DNA from 3 places in the Pseudomonas fragariae (ex Marin et al. 2024) genome. Region 2 is predicted to be linked to each of the others. Evidence: predicted binding sites of a transcription regulator. Region 2 holds the regulator's gene; each other region holds the start of a gene.
The links. Region 2 encodes FliA, which starts transcription of late flagellar genes. Its sites were predicted from a motif close to CTAAAGTTTNNNNNNNNNNNGCCGNTAA; they were not measured.
Positions count from the first base shown of each region.

Region 1: the regulator FliA is predicted to act here: its motif matches at 1,597-1,624, upstream of AC54XV_RS04545 (methyl-accepting chemotaxis protein).
Region 3: the regulator FliA is predicted to act here: its motif matches at 5,523-5,550, upstream of AC54XV_RS26920 (methyl-accepting chemotaxis protein).

Region 1 is NZ_CM184369.1:1,013,597-1,020,426, forward strand. It holds gene AC54XV_RS04540 (response regulator) at 1-325, opposite strand, end outside; gene AC54XV_RS04545 (methyl-accepting chemotaxis protein) at 335-1,552, opposite strand; gene AC54XV_RS04550 (NAD(P)/FAD-dependent oxidoreductase) at 2,215-3,513, opposite strand; gene AC54XV_RS04555 (MOSC domain-containing protein) at 3,730-4,263, opposite strand; gene AC54XV_RS04560 (DUF1780 domain-containing protein) at 4,260-4,889, opposite strand; gene AC54XV_RS04565 (hypothetical protein) at 5,016-5,477, shown strand; gene yacG (DNA gyrase inhibitor YacG) at 5,604-5,813, opposite strand; gene coaE (dephospho-CoA kinase) at 5,810-6,433, opposite strand; gene AC54XV_RS04580 (prepilin peptidase) at 6,430-6,830, opposite strand, start outside.
Region 2 is NZ_CM184369.1:4,112,945-4,119,774, reverse strand. It holds gene flhA (flagellar biosynthesis protein FlhA) at 1-1,942, shown strand, start outside; gene flhF (flagellar biosynthesis GTPase FlhF) at 1,954-3,282, shown strand; gene fleN (flagellar synthesis regulator FleN) at 3,398-4,231, shown strand; gene fliA (RNA polymerase sigma factor FliA) at 4,228-4,968, shown strand; gene AC54XV_RS17670 (chemotaxis response regulator CheY) at 5,225-5,599, shown strand; gene AC54XV_RS17665 (protein phosphatase CheZ) at 5,619-6,404, shown strand; gene AC54XV_RS17660 (chemotaxis protein CheA) at 6,438-6,830, shown strand, end outside.
Region 3 is NZ_CM184369.1:6,169,338-6,176,167, forward strand. It holds one part of gene AC54XV_RS26905 (IS3-like element ISPsy9 family transposase) at 1-207, shown strand, start outside; one part of gene AC54XV_RS26905 (IS3-like element ISPsy9 family transposase) at 207-1,111, shown strand; gene AC54XV_RS26910 (methyl-accepting chemotaxis protein) at 1,203-2,066, opposite strand; partial or broken gene AC54XV_RS26915 (methyl-accepting chemotaxis protein) at 2,106-3,125, opposite strand; gene AC54XV_RS26920 (methyl-accepting chemotaxis protein) at 3,307-5,337, opposite strand; gene AC54XV_RS26925 (DUF6555 family protein) at 5,764-5,988, opposite strand; gene AC54XV_RS26930 (manganese catalase family protein) at 6,416-6,830, shown strand, end outside.

The sequences.
Region 1 (6,830 bases), 3.1 Mb from region 2:
GCTGAAACGGTTTGACGACCCACGCCTTGGCGCCTGCGGCCTGACCTTCGGCCTTTTTCGATTCCTGGGATTCTGTGGTCAGCATGATGATGGGCGTGAACTTGTAGCTGGCCAGCTTCTTCACTTCCTTGACGAAAGTAATGCCGTCCATGTTCGGCATGTTAACGTCGCTGATGATCAGGTGCACTTTCTGCCCGGTGAGCTTGCCCAGTGCATCCTTCCCGTCACAGGCTTCGATAACGTCGTATCCGGCACTCTTCAGCGCGATACCGACGACTTGCCGGACGCTGCTTGAATCGTCGACCACCAATACACTCTTAGCCATGATTTACTCCTAGAAAAACGTGATTTCCTGCGAATCCTGCTGTGCTGCCGATTCACCTCGGTGAGTGCGACGTTGCTCGTCGGTCGCGTAGGTGGACTCCATGCGCGCCAGCCATTGCCGGGCGTCGATGGCGACCGCCTCATCAGGGGATTGGCTAGCCTGCAGAAGGTGCGCGTGCAGCGAGTCGATGTTGTCGCGTACGTGGGCGAGAATCTGGCTGACCCGGTCCTGAAACTGCAGGTTCACCAGGACCTCGGTCATTTCGTCGCGAATCCCGTAGCTCTCCTGCTTGAGCAGGTCGGCGGACTCGGCCAGACGACCGGTGATGCTCTGGAAGCGCTCCAGTACGTTCTGAATGCTTTGTTCGGAAGCGGCCACCGAATGGCTGTCCTGATCGGCACCGCTCGATGCGGCCTGCACCAGCTGGGTGATGGCGTTGTTGATGATGTCGACCTTGGCGGACATCTGCTGACCGGTTTCGCTGGACTTGCTCGACAGGCTGCGCACCGCGTCGGCCACCACGGCAAAGCCGCGACCCGCTTCACCGGCACGCGCCGCCTCGATGGCCGCGTTGAGGGCCAGCAGGTTGGTCTGTGCGGCAATCGCCGCAACGTCGGCGGCCATGGTGCGCAATTCGCCGGTGTAGGCGGTGAGGCTGCGCACCTGGGAGAGCGTCTGGTCGCGGCTGGCCTGAGTGGATTTGAGCGAGTCGATTACCCGGCTTAGTTCGCTGTCGCTTTGCGACAACACTTTCAGCGCACCATCGGCATTCTGACCGTCCAGCTCACCGGCAGCGTGCTGCGACGCCTGCACGGTTTCCTGCAGGCGCTCGGAAATGCCCATGAAACGCGTGCTCAATTCGACAATCGCGGTTTCGGTCTGCTGGCGCGAGCTCTCGACCTGCTTGGCCCAGATCGGCATGGCACCGAGGAGGATTTCATTGAACTGGACATTGGACGCCATTGCGCTGCTTTGAGCGCTATGCGCCTGGTGGTGATCCAGCGCCTGAGCCACGGCGCGGCGCACTTGGGTCTGTTGGGAGCGGGCGGCCAAGGCACAGGCGCCGAGACCGATCGCCAGCAGTGCAGCACACGCCACCAGATTGGCCGTACCCGTGCCGAACTGCGTGAGAATCCAGGCAATGGCGGGTATGACAGGAATGAGTGAGAACCAGATGAAACGCGGATGATTTTCTGCAGGAGCACTACTGTATTGATTCGACATCATGGGTTCGATCCCTGAACAGTGCAGCGTTGTACACGACTCAATGGTTATCTGCGCGCCGCAGACAAACTTGATACCAGTACGAGAGCCTTCCGTCCGGTCGCTTGGCGCACAACCCGATCCTGTTAAAAATAGCGGGTATTCGGGGCATCGCAAGTCGGCGCAGCGAACGCGTTGGCAGAACAGCCGGATTCACTAGGGAGAGGACGCAGAGCGTCCGGAAAGGCATGCGACGCAGAGCGCCGCACGATAGTGAGATGATCGTTCCGCACGCTCCAGCGTGTGAATGCAGTTCACGACGCTCCGCGTCGCAAGAGGACGCGGAGCGTCCGGAATGGCATACGACGCAGAGCGCCGCACGATAGTGAGATGATCGTTCCGCACGCTCCAGCGTGGGAATACGGTTCACGACGCTCCGCGTCGCAAGAGGACGCAGAGCGTCCGGAAAGGCATGCGACGCAGAGCGCCGCACGATAGTGGGGTGATCGTTCCTCACGCTCCAGCGTGGGAATGCAGTTCACGACGCTCTGCGTCGTCAAGAGGAGGCGGAGCGTCCGGAATGGCATGCGACGCAGAGCGCCGCACGATAGTCGAGATGATCGTTCCTCACGCTACGGAGCATGGGCACGATAGTGTTTTCCCGTACGCCTCTCGTCTGGTGTGGCTTAGTGCAGCTTCATCCGCGGCTCGGTGCCTTTACCGATCTTGCTGCCCAGCATCAGCATCAGGGTACGGAAGGTGCCGTACAGCGCCATCTGGTGCATGCGGTACAGCGACACGTAGAACATCCGCGCCAGCCAGCCTTCAAGCATCACGCTGCCCATCAGGTTACCCATCAGATTGCCGACGGCCGAGAAGCTCGACAGCGAGATCAGCGAGCCGTAGTCCTTGTAGGTGTACTCCGGCAATGTCTTGCCTTCAATCCGCAAGCGTAGCGATTTGACCAGCAAGGATGCCTGCTGGTGGGCGGCCTGAGCGCGCGGCGGGACGTTGCGGTCGGTGCCTTTTTGCGGGCAGGCCGCGCAGTCACCGAAGGCGAAGATATTTTCGTCACGGGTGGTTTGCAGCGTCGGCAACACTTGCAACTGATTGATCCGGTTGCTTTCCAGGCCATCCAGCTCATGCAGGAAGGCCGGGGCACGAATACCTGCCGCCCAGACCTTCAGGCTGGCCGGGATGACCTGCCCGGTAGCGGTGATCAAGCCATCAGCCGTCACTTCACTGACTGCTGCATTGGTCAGTACCGTCACGCCGAGCTTTTCCAGCGTCTTGTGCACCGGCGCGCCGATGCGCTCGGGCAGCGCGGGCAACACCCGTGGCCCGGCTTCGATCACCGTGATGCGCAGGTTTTCCGGCTTGATCTGACCCAGCCCGTAAGCCGCCAGCTCATGTGCCGCGTTGTGCAGCTCTGCCGCCAGCTCGACACCGGTTGCACCGGCACCCACGATGGCCACGGTGATTTCCTGCGCGCTGTCGGCCTGGCCGGCGTGGGCGCGCAGGTAGTGGTTGAGCAGTTGCTGGTGAAAGCGCTCGGCCTGTTTGCGGCTGTCAAGAAACAGGCAGTGCTCTGCCGCGCCCTTGGTGCCGAAGTCGTTGGTGGTGCTGCCCACGGCGATGACCAGCGAGTCGTAACCCAGGCTGCGTGCCGGAACCAGTTCTGCGCCGTTTTCATCCAGCGTCTCGGCCAGATGAATCTGGCGGCTGGCGCGGTCCAGACCGGTCATGCGCCCGAGCTGAAACTGAAAGTTGTTCCACTTGGCCTGAGCCACGTAGTTCAGCTCGTCCTCATACGAGTTGAGCGAACCGGCAGCCACTTCGTGCAACAGCGGTTTCCAGATATGCGTCAAGTTGGCATCAACCAGCGTGACACTGGCCGTGCCTTTCTTGCCAAGGGTCTTGCCCAGACTGGTAGCCAGCTCCAGACCGCCAGCGCCTCCGCCAACGATAACAATACGATGCGTCATAAGGATTACTCGGAAGGTTTAAGGAATTCGGGGGGAGCTCGATCTTCGCGAGCGCAAGGCAGCTCATAGCGTCAGAAGGCTCAATAAAGGGTTCATCACCACACTGCCCGGGTCAGGAGCGGCCTGCGCTCGACTGGATGCCGGTGTGCCTGAAGGTACTCTTCGACACACCTTTGCGGTTCCGGGTTCAGGTGTCTGCTCAATTTATCCCTTGTCTCAGGCGTGCTGTCGGGCAGGGGGCCAGGGATCGGTGATTTCCAGCGGCTCGACCTGCAGCGTATCGTCCAGGCGGATGATTCCGCTTTGTAACACTCGCGCAGTGATTCCACCATGCCCGCGCACCGCCTGGAACGTCCCGTGACCAAGACGCTGCTCAAGTCGCGCACACGGCTGACACCAGCCGGTGGTTTCGAAAATCGCCTGACCGATCCGGAAACGTCGATTCTTCAGGCTGAACAGGTTGATGCCGCTGATCACCAGATTGCGCCGCAAATCCTGCGGCACGATAGGGTTATCCGCCGCGCGGTTCAGCAACGAGCCAACCACTGCCAGATGTTCCCACTGGATCAACGTCACCTGCCGCGCATTGCGCGGGCCGGGCCGCGAGTGATCGCCGGTCAGACCTGCTTCACGACGTGCTTCCACGGCATCCAGCTCGATCATCTCGACCCGCGATTGCGGACGCACGCCGATCCAGCGCACACGACCTTGTTGAGGCACATCGGCCAGCAGTTCCTGCAAGGGGCTCATAAACTGATTCCAACATCGAAAACGACACTGCGCCCCAGATTGGTACGCAGAAAATCCGGAGCGCCCGGATGCGCGAACAATACCCGAGCGAAGGTCGGCCCCACCAGCGACAACGAGCGCCAGCCCTGACGCAAGTACTCGGTCGGTGGTGGAAAGTGACTGTTGAGGTCCAGCACCTCGCGCTTGAGGCTGGCGAAGGCGATGATATCCAGCCCGCCCAGATCAATGCCGCGTTCGCGATAGTTGGTGGATTTCTTGCGCAGGGTAGGGGCGAGTCGGTGCAGCAGGTCAGAGGCCGGAATCCGCTTGGGCTTGGCCTCCCGACGTACCAGTTGGCTCAACGAGAACGCGCTTCGTCGTCGCGCCAACTCCTCGCGCCACTCGTCATTAAGACGCCGCCCCTCATCCAGCACGAAAAACACCTCGAAGCGCCCGTCACGAAACAGCACATCCGGCGGCTCCTGAGTGGCAGGCGTGAAGTCCTCATTGCGATGGGCAATGTTCAGCCCCTGCAACAGGCGCTGACAAACCCAGCGCTCACGCTCCCACTTCCGCGCATTGGAAAGAAAGGCGTTGGCTTGTTCGGCCTGGATCGTCAACAGGCGCAGGTAGTCTGAGTCATCCATAGGGCCAAGCTTAGCGTTCAAGTTGCCATGACTGGAAGAGTGAATGCAGGGGTGTAGACTGGCAATTCATTTTTTGATCGCGTGCGATAAATGTCCGCAGGCGCTGCTTTTATCGAGGATCGACCTGTGAAGCTCCTGCCCATCCTGCTGCTGGCCTTGCTGCCCCTCACCGCCAATGCGCTGCAAGTCGGCGAGCGCCTGTCCTCCTGGACACTGCTCGATCAATACGATCAACCCTACACCCTGAACAACCAGACGCAAACCCTGCTGGTCGCACGCAGCATGGACGCCGCCAAGTTGGTGAATGCCGCCCTTCAGGACAAGCCAAAAGGCTTTCTGGAATCACGCCACACGGTGTTTGTCGCTGACATCCAGAAAATGCCAACCATCATCGCCAACATGTTCGCCATCCCCAAAATGCGTGACTACAGCTATCGCGTGATGCTTGATCGAGACGCGCGCATCGTGCCGCAGTACGCAGGCGATGACGATAAGGTGCTGTGGTTACAGTTGCGCGACGGGCAGTTGGTCAGTCAGCAGCAGTTTGGCAGTGCTGATGCGTTGACGGCTGCGTTGGACCGTAAATGATCGCGAGACATGAGCGTCGTGGGAGCGAGCTTGCTCGCGAAAGGGCCATCACAGGCGTCCTGAGATGCGGCTGAAAGATAGCCCTCGTAGTTGCGTATAAGCGAGTTGCTTCACATCGACCTGTTATCAATGCCCCCTGTGCGGAGCCTCCAGATCACCCGAGAACAACTCGTCCTCAGCATCCGGGCTAACCGGAATTGCATGCTCTTCAGAAGCCCAGGCTCCCAGGTCGATCAGTTTGCAGCGCTCGGAGCAGAACGGGCGGCTCGGACTGGCTGCGCTCCATTCCACCGGGGCGTCGCAGGTTGGGCATTGAACGGTCATTGGTTGGCTCATGATTGGCCTCCACGCAAAGTAAGGTAAAAGTGGTGCAGCCGCTCGACTTCGCTGCTAAGCCAGGCGTGATCGCGGTCGTTGACCAGCACATCATTGGCATGACGCAGGCGGTCTTCACGCTGGATCTGCACCTTGAGAATGGCTTCGACCTGCTCCTGGCTGGAGCTGTCGCGCAGCATGGTGCGTTCTATCTGCAGGTGCGCCGGAGCATCAATCACCAGCAGCCGCTGGACCATGCGGTATTGCCCGGACTCGACCAGCAGTGGCGAGACCAGAATGGCATACGGTGATTTGGCCTTGGCCAGATGGCTGACGATTTCCTGATTGATCAGCGGATGCAGCAGTGCTTCCAGCCAGCGCCGCTGCTCGGGGTTTTCGAAGATCAGCTTGCGCAGCGCGCCACGGTCCAGCTCGCCGCTGGTCTGCAACACGCCTTTACCGAAGTGCGCCGCTATCTGCTCCAGCGCCGGGCGCCCGGGCTCGACTACCCAGCGGGCGGCATGATCGGCATCCACAGTGTCGACGCCAAGGTCGCTAAAACACTTCGCCGCTGCACTTTTACCGCTACCGATGCCGCCAGTCAGGCCAAGAATCCAGGGTTTTTCATCAGGGTGAGTCATCTGAAACCGGCAAACTGCATGTAAGAGTCGGTTATTTGACCACCCCAGAGCAAAGCGATCCACCCCGCAATGGCCAGATAAGGACCAAAGGGGATCGGCGTACCGCTTTCGACCCTGCGCACACGCATCATGATCACCCCGAGCACTGCGCCCACCAGCGACGATAACAGGATGGTCAACGGCAAAATCTGCCAGCCGCCCCACGCGCCCAGCATGGCCAGCAACTTGAAGTCGCCATAACCCATGCCTTCCTTGCCGGTCACCAGCTTGAACAGCCAGAACACCGACCACAGCGCCAGATAGCCGGCCACCGCTCCCCACAGCGCATCGTTCAGCGAGGTAAACAGCCCGAAGGCGTTGACGATCAGGCCCAGCCACAGCAGTGGCAGCACCAGAG
Region 2 (6,830 bases):
GTACGCCCTGCGGCCGCTGGATTTTTCTGTGTTTCCGACCATTCTGCTGGTCGCCACGTTGCTGCGTCTGGCGCTGAACGTGGCTTCCACCCGGGTGGTGATGCTTCACGGTCAGGACGGCCACGCCGCGGCGGGCAAGGTGATTCAGGCCTTCGGTGAAGTGGTGATCGGTGGCAACTACGTCGTCGGTATCGTGGTGTTCGCGATTCTGATGATCATCAACTTCGTGGTTATCACCAAGGGTGCCGGCCGTATTTCCGAGGTGAGCGCACGCTTTACCCTCGACGCGATGCCCGGCAAACAGATGGCGATCGACGCCGACCTCAACGCCGGCCTCATCGATCAGCCGGAAGCCAAGCGCCGCCGTGCCGAAGTCGCCCAGGAAGCCGAGTTCTACGGTTCCATGGACGGTGCCAGTAAATTCGTGCGCGGCGATGCGATTGCCGGTCTGCTGATTCTGTTCATCAACCTGATCGGCGGCATGCTGGTCGGTATCCTGCAACACAACATGACTTTCGCCGACGCCGGCCGTGTTTATACCCTGTTGACCATCGGTGACGGTTTGGTGGCGCAATTGCCATCACTGCTGCTGTCCACCGCCGCAGCGATCATGGTGACCCGTGCTTCCGGTTCGGAAGAGATGGGCAAGCTGATCAATCGTCAGATGTTCGCCTCGCCCAAGGCGCTGGGGGTTTCCGCTGCAATCATGATCGTCATGGGCCTTGTCCCGGGCATGCCGCACTTTTCCTTTATCAGTCTCGGGCTGGTTGCCGCAGGCGGCGCCTACCTGTTGTGGAAAAAAGAAAATCAGGTGAAGGTCGAGGCCATCGCCGAAGTGCAGCGCCAGCAAGACCTGCTGCCTTCGCCGACCCGTGTTCAGGATGCCAAAGAACTGGGTTGGGATGACGTGACGCCCATCGATATCATTGGCCTGGAAGTGGGTTATCGCCTGATTCCGCTGGTGGATCGCAATCAAGGTGGCCAGTTGCTGGCGCGTATCAAGGGTGTGCGCAAGAAGCTCTCGCAAGAGCTCGGTTTCCTGATGCCTACCGTGCACATTCGCGACAACCTCGATCTGGCGCCAAGCGCCTATCGTCTGACGCTGATGGGTGTGATTCTGGCCGAGGCCGAGATCTACCCGGATCGCGAACTGGCGATCAACCCCGGTCAAGTGTTCGGCACCCTGAACGGCATTACCGCCAGAGACCCGGCGTTTGGTCTGGAAGCCGTGTGGATCGAAATCAGCCAGCGCAGTCAGGCGCAGTCACTGGGTTACACCGTGGTCGATGCCAGTACGGTAGTGGCAACCCACCTGAACCAGATTCTCTACAAACATTCGCATGAGCTGATCGGCCACGAGGAAGTCCAGCAATTGATGCAATTGCTGGCCAAAAGCTCGCCCAAGCTGGCTGAAGAGCTGGTACCGGGCGTGCTGTCGCTGTCCTCGCTGCTCAACGTGCTGCAGGCGCTGCTGGCTGAACACGTACCTGTGCGGGATATTCGCAGCATTGCAGAGGCTATCGCCAACAACGCCGGGAAGAGTCAAGATACCGCCGCTTTGGTGGCCGCAGTGCGCGTGGGTCTGAGCCGCGCAATCGTCCAAAGCATTGTAGGCGTTGAGCCGGAGCTGCCTGTTATCACTCTGGAGCCAAGGTTGGAACAGATATTGCTCAATAGTTTGCAGAAGGCTGGTCAGGGTCAGGAAGAAGGCGTTCTTCTTGAGCCAAGCATGGCTGAGAAGCTCCAGCGTTCGTTGATCGAGGCCGCCCAGCGTCAGGAGATGCAAGGGTTGCCGGTAATTCTTCTGGTAGCAGGGCCTGTCCGGGCGATGCTGTCACGATTTGGACGATTGGCTGTACCGAACATGCATGTTCTGGCGTATCAGGAAATTCCGGACAACAAGCAAGTAACCATCGTAGCGACTGTCGGGCCAAACGGCTGAGGTAGTGAGTCATGCAAGTTAAGCGATTTTTCGCCGCCGATATGCGTCAAGCCATGAAGCTGGTTCGCGATGAGCTGGGCGCTGAAGCGGCCATCATCGGTAACCGGCGCATTGCCGGTGGCGTAGAGCTGACTGCCGCTCTGGATTACAAGCTGTCCGCCCTGGCACCGCGTGTGCCGAACATGGAGCTGGAAGACGAGTTGCGCAAGACTCAGTCGCGTATCGTTTCCGCCCAGGCCGAATTGAACAACCGCAGCGACAGCGATGCATCGATCAACCTGCAGCTGTTTTCCGGCAAGCCGGGCAACCCTGCCGAGACGCACATCGAGCCGACACTCGAAGAGCCGCCGCGTCCATTCGCGTATGCACCGCCACAGGCCGCCGAGCCTGCCATTGGCCAGCGCGCCTATGACTCGATGCGCTCCGAATTGAACGGCCTGCGTGAGCTGCTGGAAGTCCAGCTCGGCTCGCTGGCCTGGAACCAGCTGCAGGGCACTCGTCCGCAGCAGGCCAACCTGTGGCGACGCCTGCAACGTGTCGGCCTGTCCGGCCCGCTGTCACGCGACCTGCTGTCGATGATTCCGGAGATCGACGAGCCTCGTCAGGCCTGGCGCATGCTGCTGGCGCACCTGGCCCGCATGATCGCCGTCCCTGAAGTCGAGCCGCTCGAAGAGGGCGGCGTGATTGCAATGGTCGGTCCTGCCGGCATGGGCAAGACCACCACGCTGGCCAAACTGGCAGCACGTTACGTGTTGAAGTACGGCCCGCAGAATATCGCACTGGTCAGCATGGACAGTTTCCGCATCGGCGCGCAGGAGCAGCTCAAGACCCTTGGGCGCATCCTCAACGTACCGGTCACCCATATCGATCCTGGCCAGTCTCTGGTTCAGGCGCTGGAACCGCTGCTGCGCAAGCGCGTGGTGCTGATTGACACCGCCGGCCTGCAGGCCAGTGATCCTGCGCTGCGCATGCAGCTGGAAAGCCTCGCGGGTCGTGGCATCAAGTCGCGCAACTATCTGGTACTGGCAACCACCAGCCAGAAGCAGGTGCTGACAGCCGCGTATCACAGTTACAAACGTTGTGGCCTGGCCGGATGCATTCTGACCAAGCTTGATGAAACAGCCAGCCTCGGTGAAGTCCTGAGCCTGGCGATCAGTCACGAATTACCTGTGGCCTACCTCACGGACGGACCACGCATTCCTGATGACCTGCATACCCCGCGTCGTCATCAACTGGTAAGCCGCGCGGTGAGTGTGCAAATGCAGGATGAGCCTAGTGAAGAAGCAATGGCTGATATGTTTGCTGACCTCTATCACACCCCTGGCAAGAGAGTGGGTTAAGTGATGGATATTATTGGAATGTCCCTGCGTCAACGGTCTGCCATGCGGTGTTCATTTGCGCACGTGCAGCCCTCGATGTGGTTTCGGTCTACGCAAGACAAGGTAAAGAAATAACATGGGCAGCATGCATCCCGTACAGGTTATCGCGGTGACCGGTGGCAAAGGTGGCGTCGGTAAGACTAACGTGTCAGTGAACCTTTCACTGGCCCTCGCCGAGCTCGGCCGTCGCGTCATGCTGCTGGACGCCGATCTGGGTCTGGCCAATGTCGACGTGCTGCTTGGGTTGACGCCCAAGCGCACGCTTGCCGATGTCATCGAGGGGCGTTGTGAGTTGCGCGACGTGCTGTTGCAGGGGCCGGGCGGGGTTCGGATCGTACCCGCTGCGTCCGGCACCCAGAGCATGGTGCATCTGTCGCCCGCTCAGCATGCCGGCCTGATCCAGGCGTTCAGCGAGATTGGCGACAACCTCGATGTGTTGGTGATCGACACAGCCGCCGGTATCGGCGAGTCGGTGGTCAGCTTCGTGCGCGCCGCTCAGGAAGTGCTGCTGGTGGTGTGCGACGAGCCCACGTCGATCACCGATGCCTACGCCCTGATCAAACTGCTCAACCGCGATTACGGCATGAACCGCTTCCGGGTGCTGGCCAACATGGCACAGAGCCCGCAGGAAGGGCGCAACCTGTTCGCCAAACTGACCAAAGTGACGGATCGTTTTCTCGATGTTGCGCTGCAGTATGTAGGTGCCGTGCCGTACGACGAATGCGTACGCAAGGCTGTACAGAAACAGCGCGCCGTTTACGAAGCATTCCCGCGTTCCAAATGTGCACTGGCCTTCAAGGCCATTGCCCAGAAGGTTGATACCTGGCCGTTGCCAGCCAACCCGCGGGGTCATCTCGAGTTCTTCGTTGAGCGACTCGTTCACCAGACCAGTGCAGGGCCTGTGCAATGACTGCGAGCGGCTACCAGATGTACAGCAAGACTTCCCGTAATTCACAATACGAGTTGATCGAGCGCTATGCGCCCTTGGTCAAGCGTATCGCTTATCATCTGCTGGCGCGCTTGCCGGCCAGCGTGCAGGTCGAGGATCTGATCCAGGCCGGCATGATCGGCCTGCTTGAAGTCTCCACCAAGTATGATTCCACCAAGGGTGCGAGTTTCGAGACCTATGCCGGCATCCGCATCCGTGGTGCGATGCTCGATGAAGTGCGCAAGGGGGACTGGGCGCCACGCTCGGTACACCGCAATACGCGCATGGTGAGTGACGCAATTCGGGCAATTGAAGCTAAAACCGGCCGTGACGCTAAAGATCACGAGGTTGCGGCCGAACTCCAGTTAAGTCTCGATGATTACTACGGGATTTTGAACGATACCTTGGGCAGCCGCCTCTTCAGTTTCGACGACCTGCTGCAGGACGGCGATCATGAAGGGCTGCACGAGGATGGCGCAAGCGGTTCGCTTGAGCCGTCGCGCGACCTGGAAGACGAGCGCTTCCAGGCTGCGTTGGCCGATGCAATTGCCAATCTGCCAGAGCGTGAGCGTCTGGTGTTGGCGCTGTACTACGACGAAGAGCTGAACCTCAAGGAAATCGGAGAGGTTCTGGGGGTCAGCGAATCTCGGGTCAGTCAGTTACACAGCCAGTGCGCAGCTCGTTTGCGAGGGCGTTTGGGGGAGTGGCGAGCGCGTTGACAGGCAATGTGCGGTCTATGGCCGCGCGTTGACTGCAAGCCGGCTGTGCAGAGCGTTACGTGGTAACAGGATGGACCCGTCAGAAGCCTGTCAGGCATTGCCTTGATGGGCTTGTTTCTCAGGTCTTTGCCTGTTGTTGTGCCAAGCCCGTCGTCGTTTCGTACAGCCGGGGGTGTGCTGTGCCAGTATTGAGTGAACAGCGTGTTCAGGTGCTGAACGCGTTAAAGACTGCTTGGAGGTCGAATTGGACAAGAACATGAAAATCCTCATCGTTGATGACTTCTCAACGATGCGGCGGATCATCAAGAACCTTTTGCGTGATCTGGGGTTTACCAACACATCGGAAGCGGATGATGGTCTGACCGCATTGCCGATGCTGCAGAGCGGTGCCTTTGACTTTCTGGTGACGGACTGGAACATGCCTGGCATGTCCGGTATCGATCTGCTGCGCGAAGTCCGCAAGGACGAACGCCTCAAGAGCCTTCCCGTGCTGATGGTCACTGCCGAAGCCAAGCGTGAGCAGATCATTGAAGCTGCCCAGGCTGGGGTGAACGGTTATGTAGTCAAGCCATTCACTGCCCAAGCCCTGAAAGACAAGATCGACAAGATCTTTGAACGCGTCAATAGCTGATGCAAGCCGCGAGGGCGCTATGGATAACAATGATTCGATGGCCGACTTTGAGTCGACCTTAAAAAGACACGCGCAGGAACTTGTCACCAGCCTTGAAAAGGGTCGTTTCGGTGACGCTGTGCAACTGATCCACGAACTCAATCAGACACGCGACCGCGGCCTTTATCAGGAAGTGGGCAAGCTGACTCGTGAGCTGCACAGTGCAATCGTAAACTTTCACATTGATCCGCACATGCCTCAAGCCGAGGAAGTGTCGCAGATCACGGATGCTACCGAACGCCTGTCGTATGTGGTGAGGCTGACCGAGAATGCGGCCAACCGCACCATGGACCTGGTGGAGGAGAGTACGCCGGTCATGAACGGCCTGAGTTCCGACGCCAAGGCGTTGAGCGACGACTGGGGACGTTTCATGCGCCGCGAAATCGGTGCCGAAGAGTTCCGCGAGCTGGCCAAGCGGGTCGATGGTTTTCTGACGCGTACCGAGAAGGAAACCCATCAGGTTTCCGCACATCTGAATGACATTCTGCTCGCCCAGGATTACCAGGACCTTACCGGTCAGGTCATCAAGCGTGTGACGCAACTGGTCACTGAAGTCGAGAGCAATCTGCTCAAACTGGTGCTCATGGCCAGTCATGTCGATCGCTTCGCAGGCATCGAACATGACGAACAATCCATCCTCGATGAAAAAGATCCTAAAAAACATCTCGCGCAGGGTGAAGGTCCGCAGATTCATGCCGATAAACGTGAAGACGTCGTATCCGGACAGGATGATGTAGACGATCTGCTATCGAGCCTCGGCTTCTAAGGTCTGTTGACGGTTAATTTTAGGGAGCACCCCATGAGCTTCGGCGCCGATGAAGAAATCCTTCAGGATTTTCTGGTAGAGGCCGGCGAAATTCTGGAGCAGTTGTCAGAGCAATTGGTCGAGCTGGAAAGCCGACCGGATGATGCTGACCTGCTCAATGCAATTTTTCGCGGTTTTCACACTGTAAAAGGGGGCGCCGGCTTCCTCCAGCTCCATGAGCTGGTGGAGTGCTGCCACATCGCCGAAAACGTGTTCGACATCCTGCGCAAGGGTGAACGTCGCGTTGATTCCGAACTGATGGACGTGGTCCTGGAAGCACTGGACACCGTCAACAGCATGTTTGGTCAGGTACGTGAACGGACTGACGTAACCCCGGCGACGCCAGAACTGCTGGCCGCACTTGCGCGGCTGGCCGAGCCACAATCC
Region 3 (6,830 bases), 2.1 Mb from region 2:
GTCAGTTCGGCATCATCAATCTATGGCAGCGCCTTTTTGACGAAGGTGCTCTTAACGCATCCTCAAAGCCCCCTAAGAAAGTTGGACGCCCAAGAAAGATGACGACGCCCCTTCCCCCTGTGAACTCCGCTCCGATCAACGATGAATCGCGCTCGCGTGACGAGTTGCTTGCCGAGGTGAAGCAACTGCGGATGGAGGTCGATTATCTAAAAAAGCTCGATGCCTTGGTTCAGAAGAAGCAACGAATAGCGCAGCAGAAAAAGCGCAAATCGTGATGGAACTGAGGCCTTTACATTCTCTGGACGGCCTGCTGAAGTTTGCCGGTCTGGCACGCAGCACTTTTTACTATCAACAAAAGGTACTGCTGGTAGATGACAAATACGCCGGGCTGAAAGACCTGATTCAGGCAACTTTCTACGAGCACAAGGGCCGGTATGGCTATCGTCGCATCACGGCAGCTTTGCGCAGGGCGGGCCATCTTGTGAACCACAAGACGGTGCAGAAACTAATGGGGCAGCTAGGCCTGAAGAGCCTGATACGCGTGAAGAAATACCGTTCCTACAAAGGCGAAACAGGCAAGGCCGCGCCTAACCTGCTAAAGCGTGATTTCAAAGCGCAATACCTTAACCAGAAATGGGCCACCGACGTGACCGAATTCAAAGTAGGAGGCCAGAAACTTTATCTGTCGCCGATCATGGATCTGTACAGCGGCGAAATCATTTCCTATGCGATTGCCAGGCGCCCGCTGTACTCCATGGTCGACGAAATGCTTGAAGGAGCATTTAAGCGGCTTGGACCGCATGAAAAGCCGATTTTGCATTCCGACCAGGGCTGGCAATATCGGATGCCTATTTACCAGCGACTGCTCAATGAGAATTCGATCGCAGCCAGCATGTCGCGCAAGGGTAACTGCTACGACAACGCGGCTATTGAGAGCTTTTTTAGCACGCTGAAATCCGAATTTTTCTACCTGAACAAATTTAACGATCTGGATGAGCTTCAAGCGGGTATCGAAGAGTACATTGAGTATTACAATCACTCACGCATAAAACTGAAGCTTAACGGCCTGAGTCCTGTGGAATACAGAATGCAGGCCGCCAAGGCAGCGTAGGTGGATAATTGTCCAACCTTCGGGGGTCACACCAGAGCGTGCGGCACGACAGATGTCCGGCTGCTCCGCGTGGGCACGACCGTCAGGTGGATCACACCCGGAAGTGGCTGACCATCATCTGCAGCTGGCCACCGAGGCGTGCCAGCTCGACGCTGGAGGCTGCGGTTTCTTCGCTGGCTTCGGCGGTCTGTTCGGATACATCGCGAACGTTGACGATGCTGCGGCTGATTTCGTCGGCCACCGAGCTTTGCTGTTCGGCAGCGGCAGCGATCTGCTGGTTCATCGCCTGAATGCTCGAGACGGTCCGGGTGATGCTTTCCAGCGACGTACCGGCCCTGCGCGTCAGTTCGACACTGCTGTCTGTCAGGGTGCGGCTGCCAAGCATGATGCCCGACACCTGACGCGTGCCGTTCTGCAATGCAGCCACCAGCCCTTCGATTTCTTCGGTGGACTGCTGGGTACGCTGCGCCAGGCCGCGAACTTCGTCGGCGACCACGGCAAAACCCCGGCCGGCTTCCCCGGCACGTGCTGCTTCGATAGCAGCATTGAGGGCCAGCAGGTTGGTCTGCTCGGCGACCGCCTTGATCACATCCATGACCTTGCCGATCTTGTCACTGTCCTGCTCCAGCACGTTCATTGCGTCGGATGAGCGAACCACTTCGGCGGCCAGTCGCTCGATCTGCTGGATGGCTTCGCCGACGACCTTATCGCCGTCGCGCGCCTGCTGGTCGGCATCGGAAGCCGCCACGGAAGCCTGCTCGGCATTGCGCGCCACTTCGTGCACCGTCGCCGACATTTCATGCATGGCGGTGGCCACCTGGTCGGTCTCGACCTTCTGGCTGTTGACCCCTGCACTGGTCTGCTCGGTGACCGCCGACAGTTCTTCGGCCGCGCTGGCAATCTGCGTGACGCCATCGCGAATACCAGAGATCAGTTCACGCAGCGTCGTACCCATGCGCTGGATGCCTTGCTGCAAGACGCCCAGTTCATCGCGTCGGGTGACCGCTTCGGTATGGGTCAGGTCGCCGGACGCAATACGCTCGACGATGGCCAGCGTATCGCGCAATGGCCGGGTGATCTGACGCGTGATGATCACCGCGGCAAGTATGCCCAGAAGCATGACCAACACCACACAACCTATCTGCAGGCTGCGCGCGTGAGCGGTGTCTTCCTTGCCCATCTGCATCTGCAGGCCGTACAACTCTTCGCCCAGCTTGACGATGGTCGCACCCTGGGTGGTCAGATCCTTGCGCACGCTCGCTGCTGTCTGAGTGGTTGCCTTGAAGGCATCGACCGAGCTGCGGTAATTGCGTAAAGCGCTTTCAAACTGTGCGATCTGTTCGCGGTTGGCAGGACCAAAAGCGGCCTTGAACCTGTCCAGATGACTGATCGCGCTATCCAGTTGCTGGAAGGCTGCTGTCTCGGTCTTGTCATTCGGATTGCCGGTATAGCCACGCACTTCATAACGCACCAGAAGCAGGTCTTGCCGAGCGCTGTTTGCCAACTGGGCCAGATCGAAGCGTGCCGGGTCAGCAGGATCTATCTGCAGGACCGCATTGTTCAACGACTCTACGGCCTGCATCGCTGCTGTGCCATTGGCAGTCATCTCGTTGCGCACCTTGGCCCCGGTCTGGTACGCGGCGCGCATGCTGTTCAGGGATGCCTCATAGTCGCGGGTGACATCGGCCAGCTCGCGCAGCGGCTTGAGGTTGACCGGATTGTTGAAGCTGACGAGCAGTGATTGCTGCTGCGCCTTGAACACATCCAGCTTGCTTTGCATATTCTGTGCTGCGGTTTCATCGCCGTCAGTCAGCATGTATTGCAAACGCGCGACTCGCAGATTGGTCAGGTTGTCACTCAGCCTGGTGATATCGCCGATGCGGTCGGTGCGATAGATGAGCTTGTCGAGGCTGATCCAGCCAACAAGGGCGAGGACAGCCGTGAAGAAAAGAACGGTCCCAAAGCCCAATGCCAACTTCATGTTGACGCTGATATTCGCAAATCTGCTGTTCATAAAATCTCCTGAAGATGCTTTTTTGTGCGCAACGAAAGAGCTGAGATTTGTTTTTATGGACAGCAAACCCGCGCGCCAGAGCTATCGGCCGCAGAAGAGCAAAACTTGATCGGAAAAAGGCAATCCGCGCGAGCGCGCCGATTCGGGAGGGAAATCGGGGGCTGAACAGCCCCCGATTCAATCAGGCAATCAGTTTGAAACGCGCCACGACATTGCGCATGTCGCTGGCGACCCGCGCCAGTTCATCGGCGGTAACCGCGTTGTTGTCGATACCCAGCATCAACGTACCGGAGCTGTTACGAATCTCCATGACATTGCGGTTGATGTCTTCGGAGACCGCATGCTGCTGCACGGCGGCACTGGCGATCTGCGTGTTCATCTCGACGATACGCTCCACGCCCTGACTGATGCTCGACAGGCTGCCCGAGGCATCGCTGGCGGCACTGATGCACGCATGAGCCTTCTGCTGCCCGGCCTGCATCTGCTGCACGGCAGCGTCGGTCGCACCTTGCAGTTGCTGAATGATGCCGCGAATTTCTTCGGTCGACGCCTGAGTGCGCGAAGCCAGCGTGCGGACTTCATCAGCCACCACGGCAAATCCGCGACCCTGCTCACCTGCCCGTGCAGCTTCGATGGCGGCATTGAGGGCCAACAGGTTGGTCTGATCGGCAATGGTGCTGATGACCTGGATAACACCACCAATCGACTGACTGTGCAGGGCCAGCGCCTGGACCTTCTGGGCACTGAGTTCCACTTCTTCGGCCAGCGCCTGAATGGTCGAGTGTGCCTGGTGCATGATGCGCAGGCCGTTACGCGATGCAGTATTCGCTTCATCGGCGGCCAGCGCAGCACCTTCGGTGTTCTGCGCCACATCGGCGACGCTCGCGGTCATCTCGTTGATCGCGGTCGCCACTTGCTCCGTTTCAGCCTGCTGCGCGTTCATCGACTGCTTGGCCAGGCCGATGGATGCGCCCAGCCGGGACGCTACATCCGTCAGTTCGTAAGAGGTGCGGTCCATGTGCGAGATGGAGCTGGCGAAGGCGTCGGCCATCAGGTTCAGGCCGTTGGCGATATCCGCCACTTCGTCCTTGCTGACGACCGCTACGCGTGCACTCAGATCGCCCTCGCCCAGACGTCGGGTAACGCCCAGCAGGCTGTCGATGGTCAGGCGCAAGGCGCGGTAGATGCTGCAGAACGCGTAGAGCAGCAACAAACCCATGATCACGCACATGGCAATCACGACTTCGCGTTGCAGCACCAGGGCGTCGTAGCGAGAATTCAACTCATCCTGAAGCGCGGTCTGAATTTCGTCCTGAGCCTTGTAGAGGCCCGAGACAACCACGTTGCCGCGCGCACTCAGCGCCTGACCCTGCTGCACCGAAAACTCTGTGCCTTTTACGTACGCGTGCAGGTCGCCGCGAAAGCTGTCCATCGCTGCAGTAGCGGCAGTGATCGGGTCACTGATGCGCGCGGCCAGCTCTGGCGAACGGCGCTTGAGCAGTCGAATGCTTTGCTCCAGCTCCGCCCGAAATTGCAGTTCGATCTTCAGCAGGCTTTCCAGCGAGCCGCGCATCGATACACTCAGCCCCTGACCGGTTACCAAACCTGCCGTGATGCCGCGGATCTGACCGGCGACGTTGATTTCCCGAGGCATACGGATGGTGCTCAGGTCGATCAGAAACAGCGAGGCGTAATCTTCGTCCAGCACCATGCCTGAGGTCGCCGAGACGTAGTAGATAAAGTTGAGAGTCTGGGCCAGTTGCTCGTTCCACTGGGCGAATACTTCATCCTGCGACAGGCCTGGCTTGATACTGTCCATCAGGGAGCGGGTGCTTTCACGCAGGCGCTGTACGCGGTTCTCGGTTTCCAGCTGCTGCCCTTGGCGTGCGTCCATGTCGGCAAGATTGGCAAGAGCGGTTTCGAGCTGAGCGCGATTGCTGATCACATCCTGAGCGGCAGAGGCATCGCCGGCGAGCAGACGGTTACTGGCCGCGCGCTGGAGCATGGAAGTTCGCAGCACGGGGGTGGTCAATTGCAGGTATTCACGGCCGACGCGCTCTTGCGCGACCGTGTCGATGCTTGCATTCAGGCTGTTGAAAACCCGAAGACCGAGAACGATCAGCGGGATAACGATAATGATGGCTAAAACGGCAAACTTGGCAGGGAAACGCAGGCGATTGGTCAGGTAGATACCAGGCGAAAGGATGTTCATAGTGTTCTCTTTTTAATTAGGGTGTCCGATCCGGGCGGAAAAGCTCCTTTCTTTGCATCACGGGTAGTACAGGGCAGCTATGCCGTGCTGAACGAGGTCATCCATTCAGATAGAGGCACATTGACATCACTTGAGAGCAGTGGCCTGTCAGGAAGTTCAATGGGTGCTATAGCCTGATACCCGGGCTATCGACCAAGCCACGGTTAACGTGAGGTCAGGATCATGGGGCGAATGGCGGGCGAGAGCGCTTTACCGCTAATACGCTTGCGGCAGGCATGATTCGAATGAGGGTATTCAGGTCAATCAGGCGGGAAACAACTGTTCATCTGACAGTCTGGCGACCGTAGACTTTGCAAAAGAGAAATACCGTCGTGCGACATCGTGACGCACGACGGTAGGTGTCGTATCGAGGTGATCGAGGGCTCTTCAAGCCCTCGCCCACTCCACGTTCGACAAACCGAGCTTTTCCGCCTGAGGCTTGCTCAGCTTCGGCACCGGGTCGGAACGGTACTTGGGGATCGCACCGAACCCGGCATCCACTGAAGCCCAGTGCCAGGCCTCTTTATTGTCCATGGCGCCTGCTCTTATGTAGAACGTCTTGTAACTGCCATGCAGCAGGTAATCGATACGGTAGTGTTTTTCATCAGCCATTGTGGTGCTCCTGCTTTGTCGACTCGCAAAACAGATCACAGCAGTTTCAAAAAATTCAAAATATTAATGCCATCATTTAAATGATATCATTTAGCCATAACCTGATGTATCTTTATAACTGAACCCTAGGGTTTAGTTGGCGATAGAGTTTGTTTATAACTGCACTTTTACGCTGTTTTCAGCGGGAAACAGTGACGGCCGCCGAGCCGGTTAAAATAGGCTTCTCCGCCACGATGAACGGACATTCAGCGCAGCATAGGGAATAATAAAATTCTATTGAACGGCAGTTTAAACACCGTCGGTCCTCTTTAAAAAAGTTAGCAGTAACGATCGTGCTCCTCAGTCTCTCATAACCTGTGACTGCGTTGAATCGAGCCCATGCACATGGGTTGACGCTTCCCGAGAGATCAAAGCCTGAGGATACGACATGTTCATGTATAACAAGCGACTTCAATATACCGTACGCGTAGCAAGACCCAATCCTGGACTGGCCAACCTTCTGCTTGAGCAGTTCGGTGGGGCTCAGGGTGAACTGGCCGCCGCCGGCCGCTACTTCACTCAAGGGTTGAGTGAAGAAGATCCAGGCCGTAAGGACCTGCTGATGGATATCGCCACCGAAGAACTGAGCCACCTTGAAATCGTCGGTTCCATTATTGTCATGCTCAATAAGGGCGCCAAAGGTCAATTGGCTGAAGGCATCGAAGAAGAAGGCGAGTTGTATCGCGCTATCAACGGTAATGGCAATGACTCACATATCACCAGCCTGCTATACGGCTCCGGTGCGCCGCTGACCAATTCTGCCGGTGTGCCTTTTACAGCGGCTTATATCGATACCATCGGCG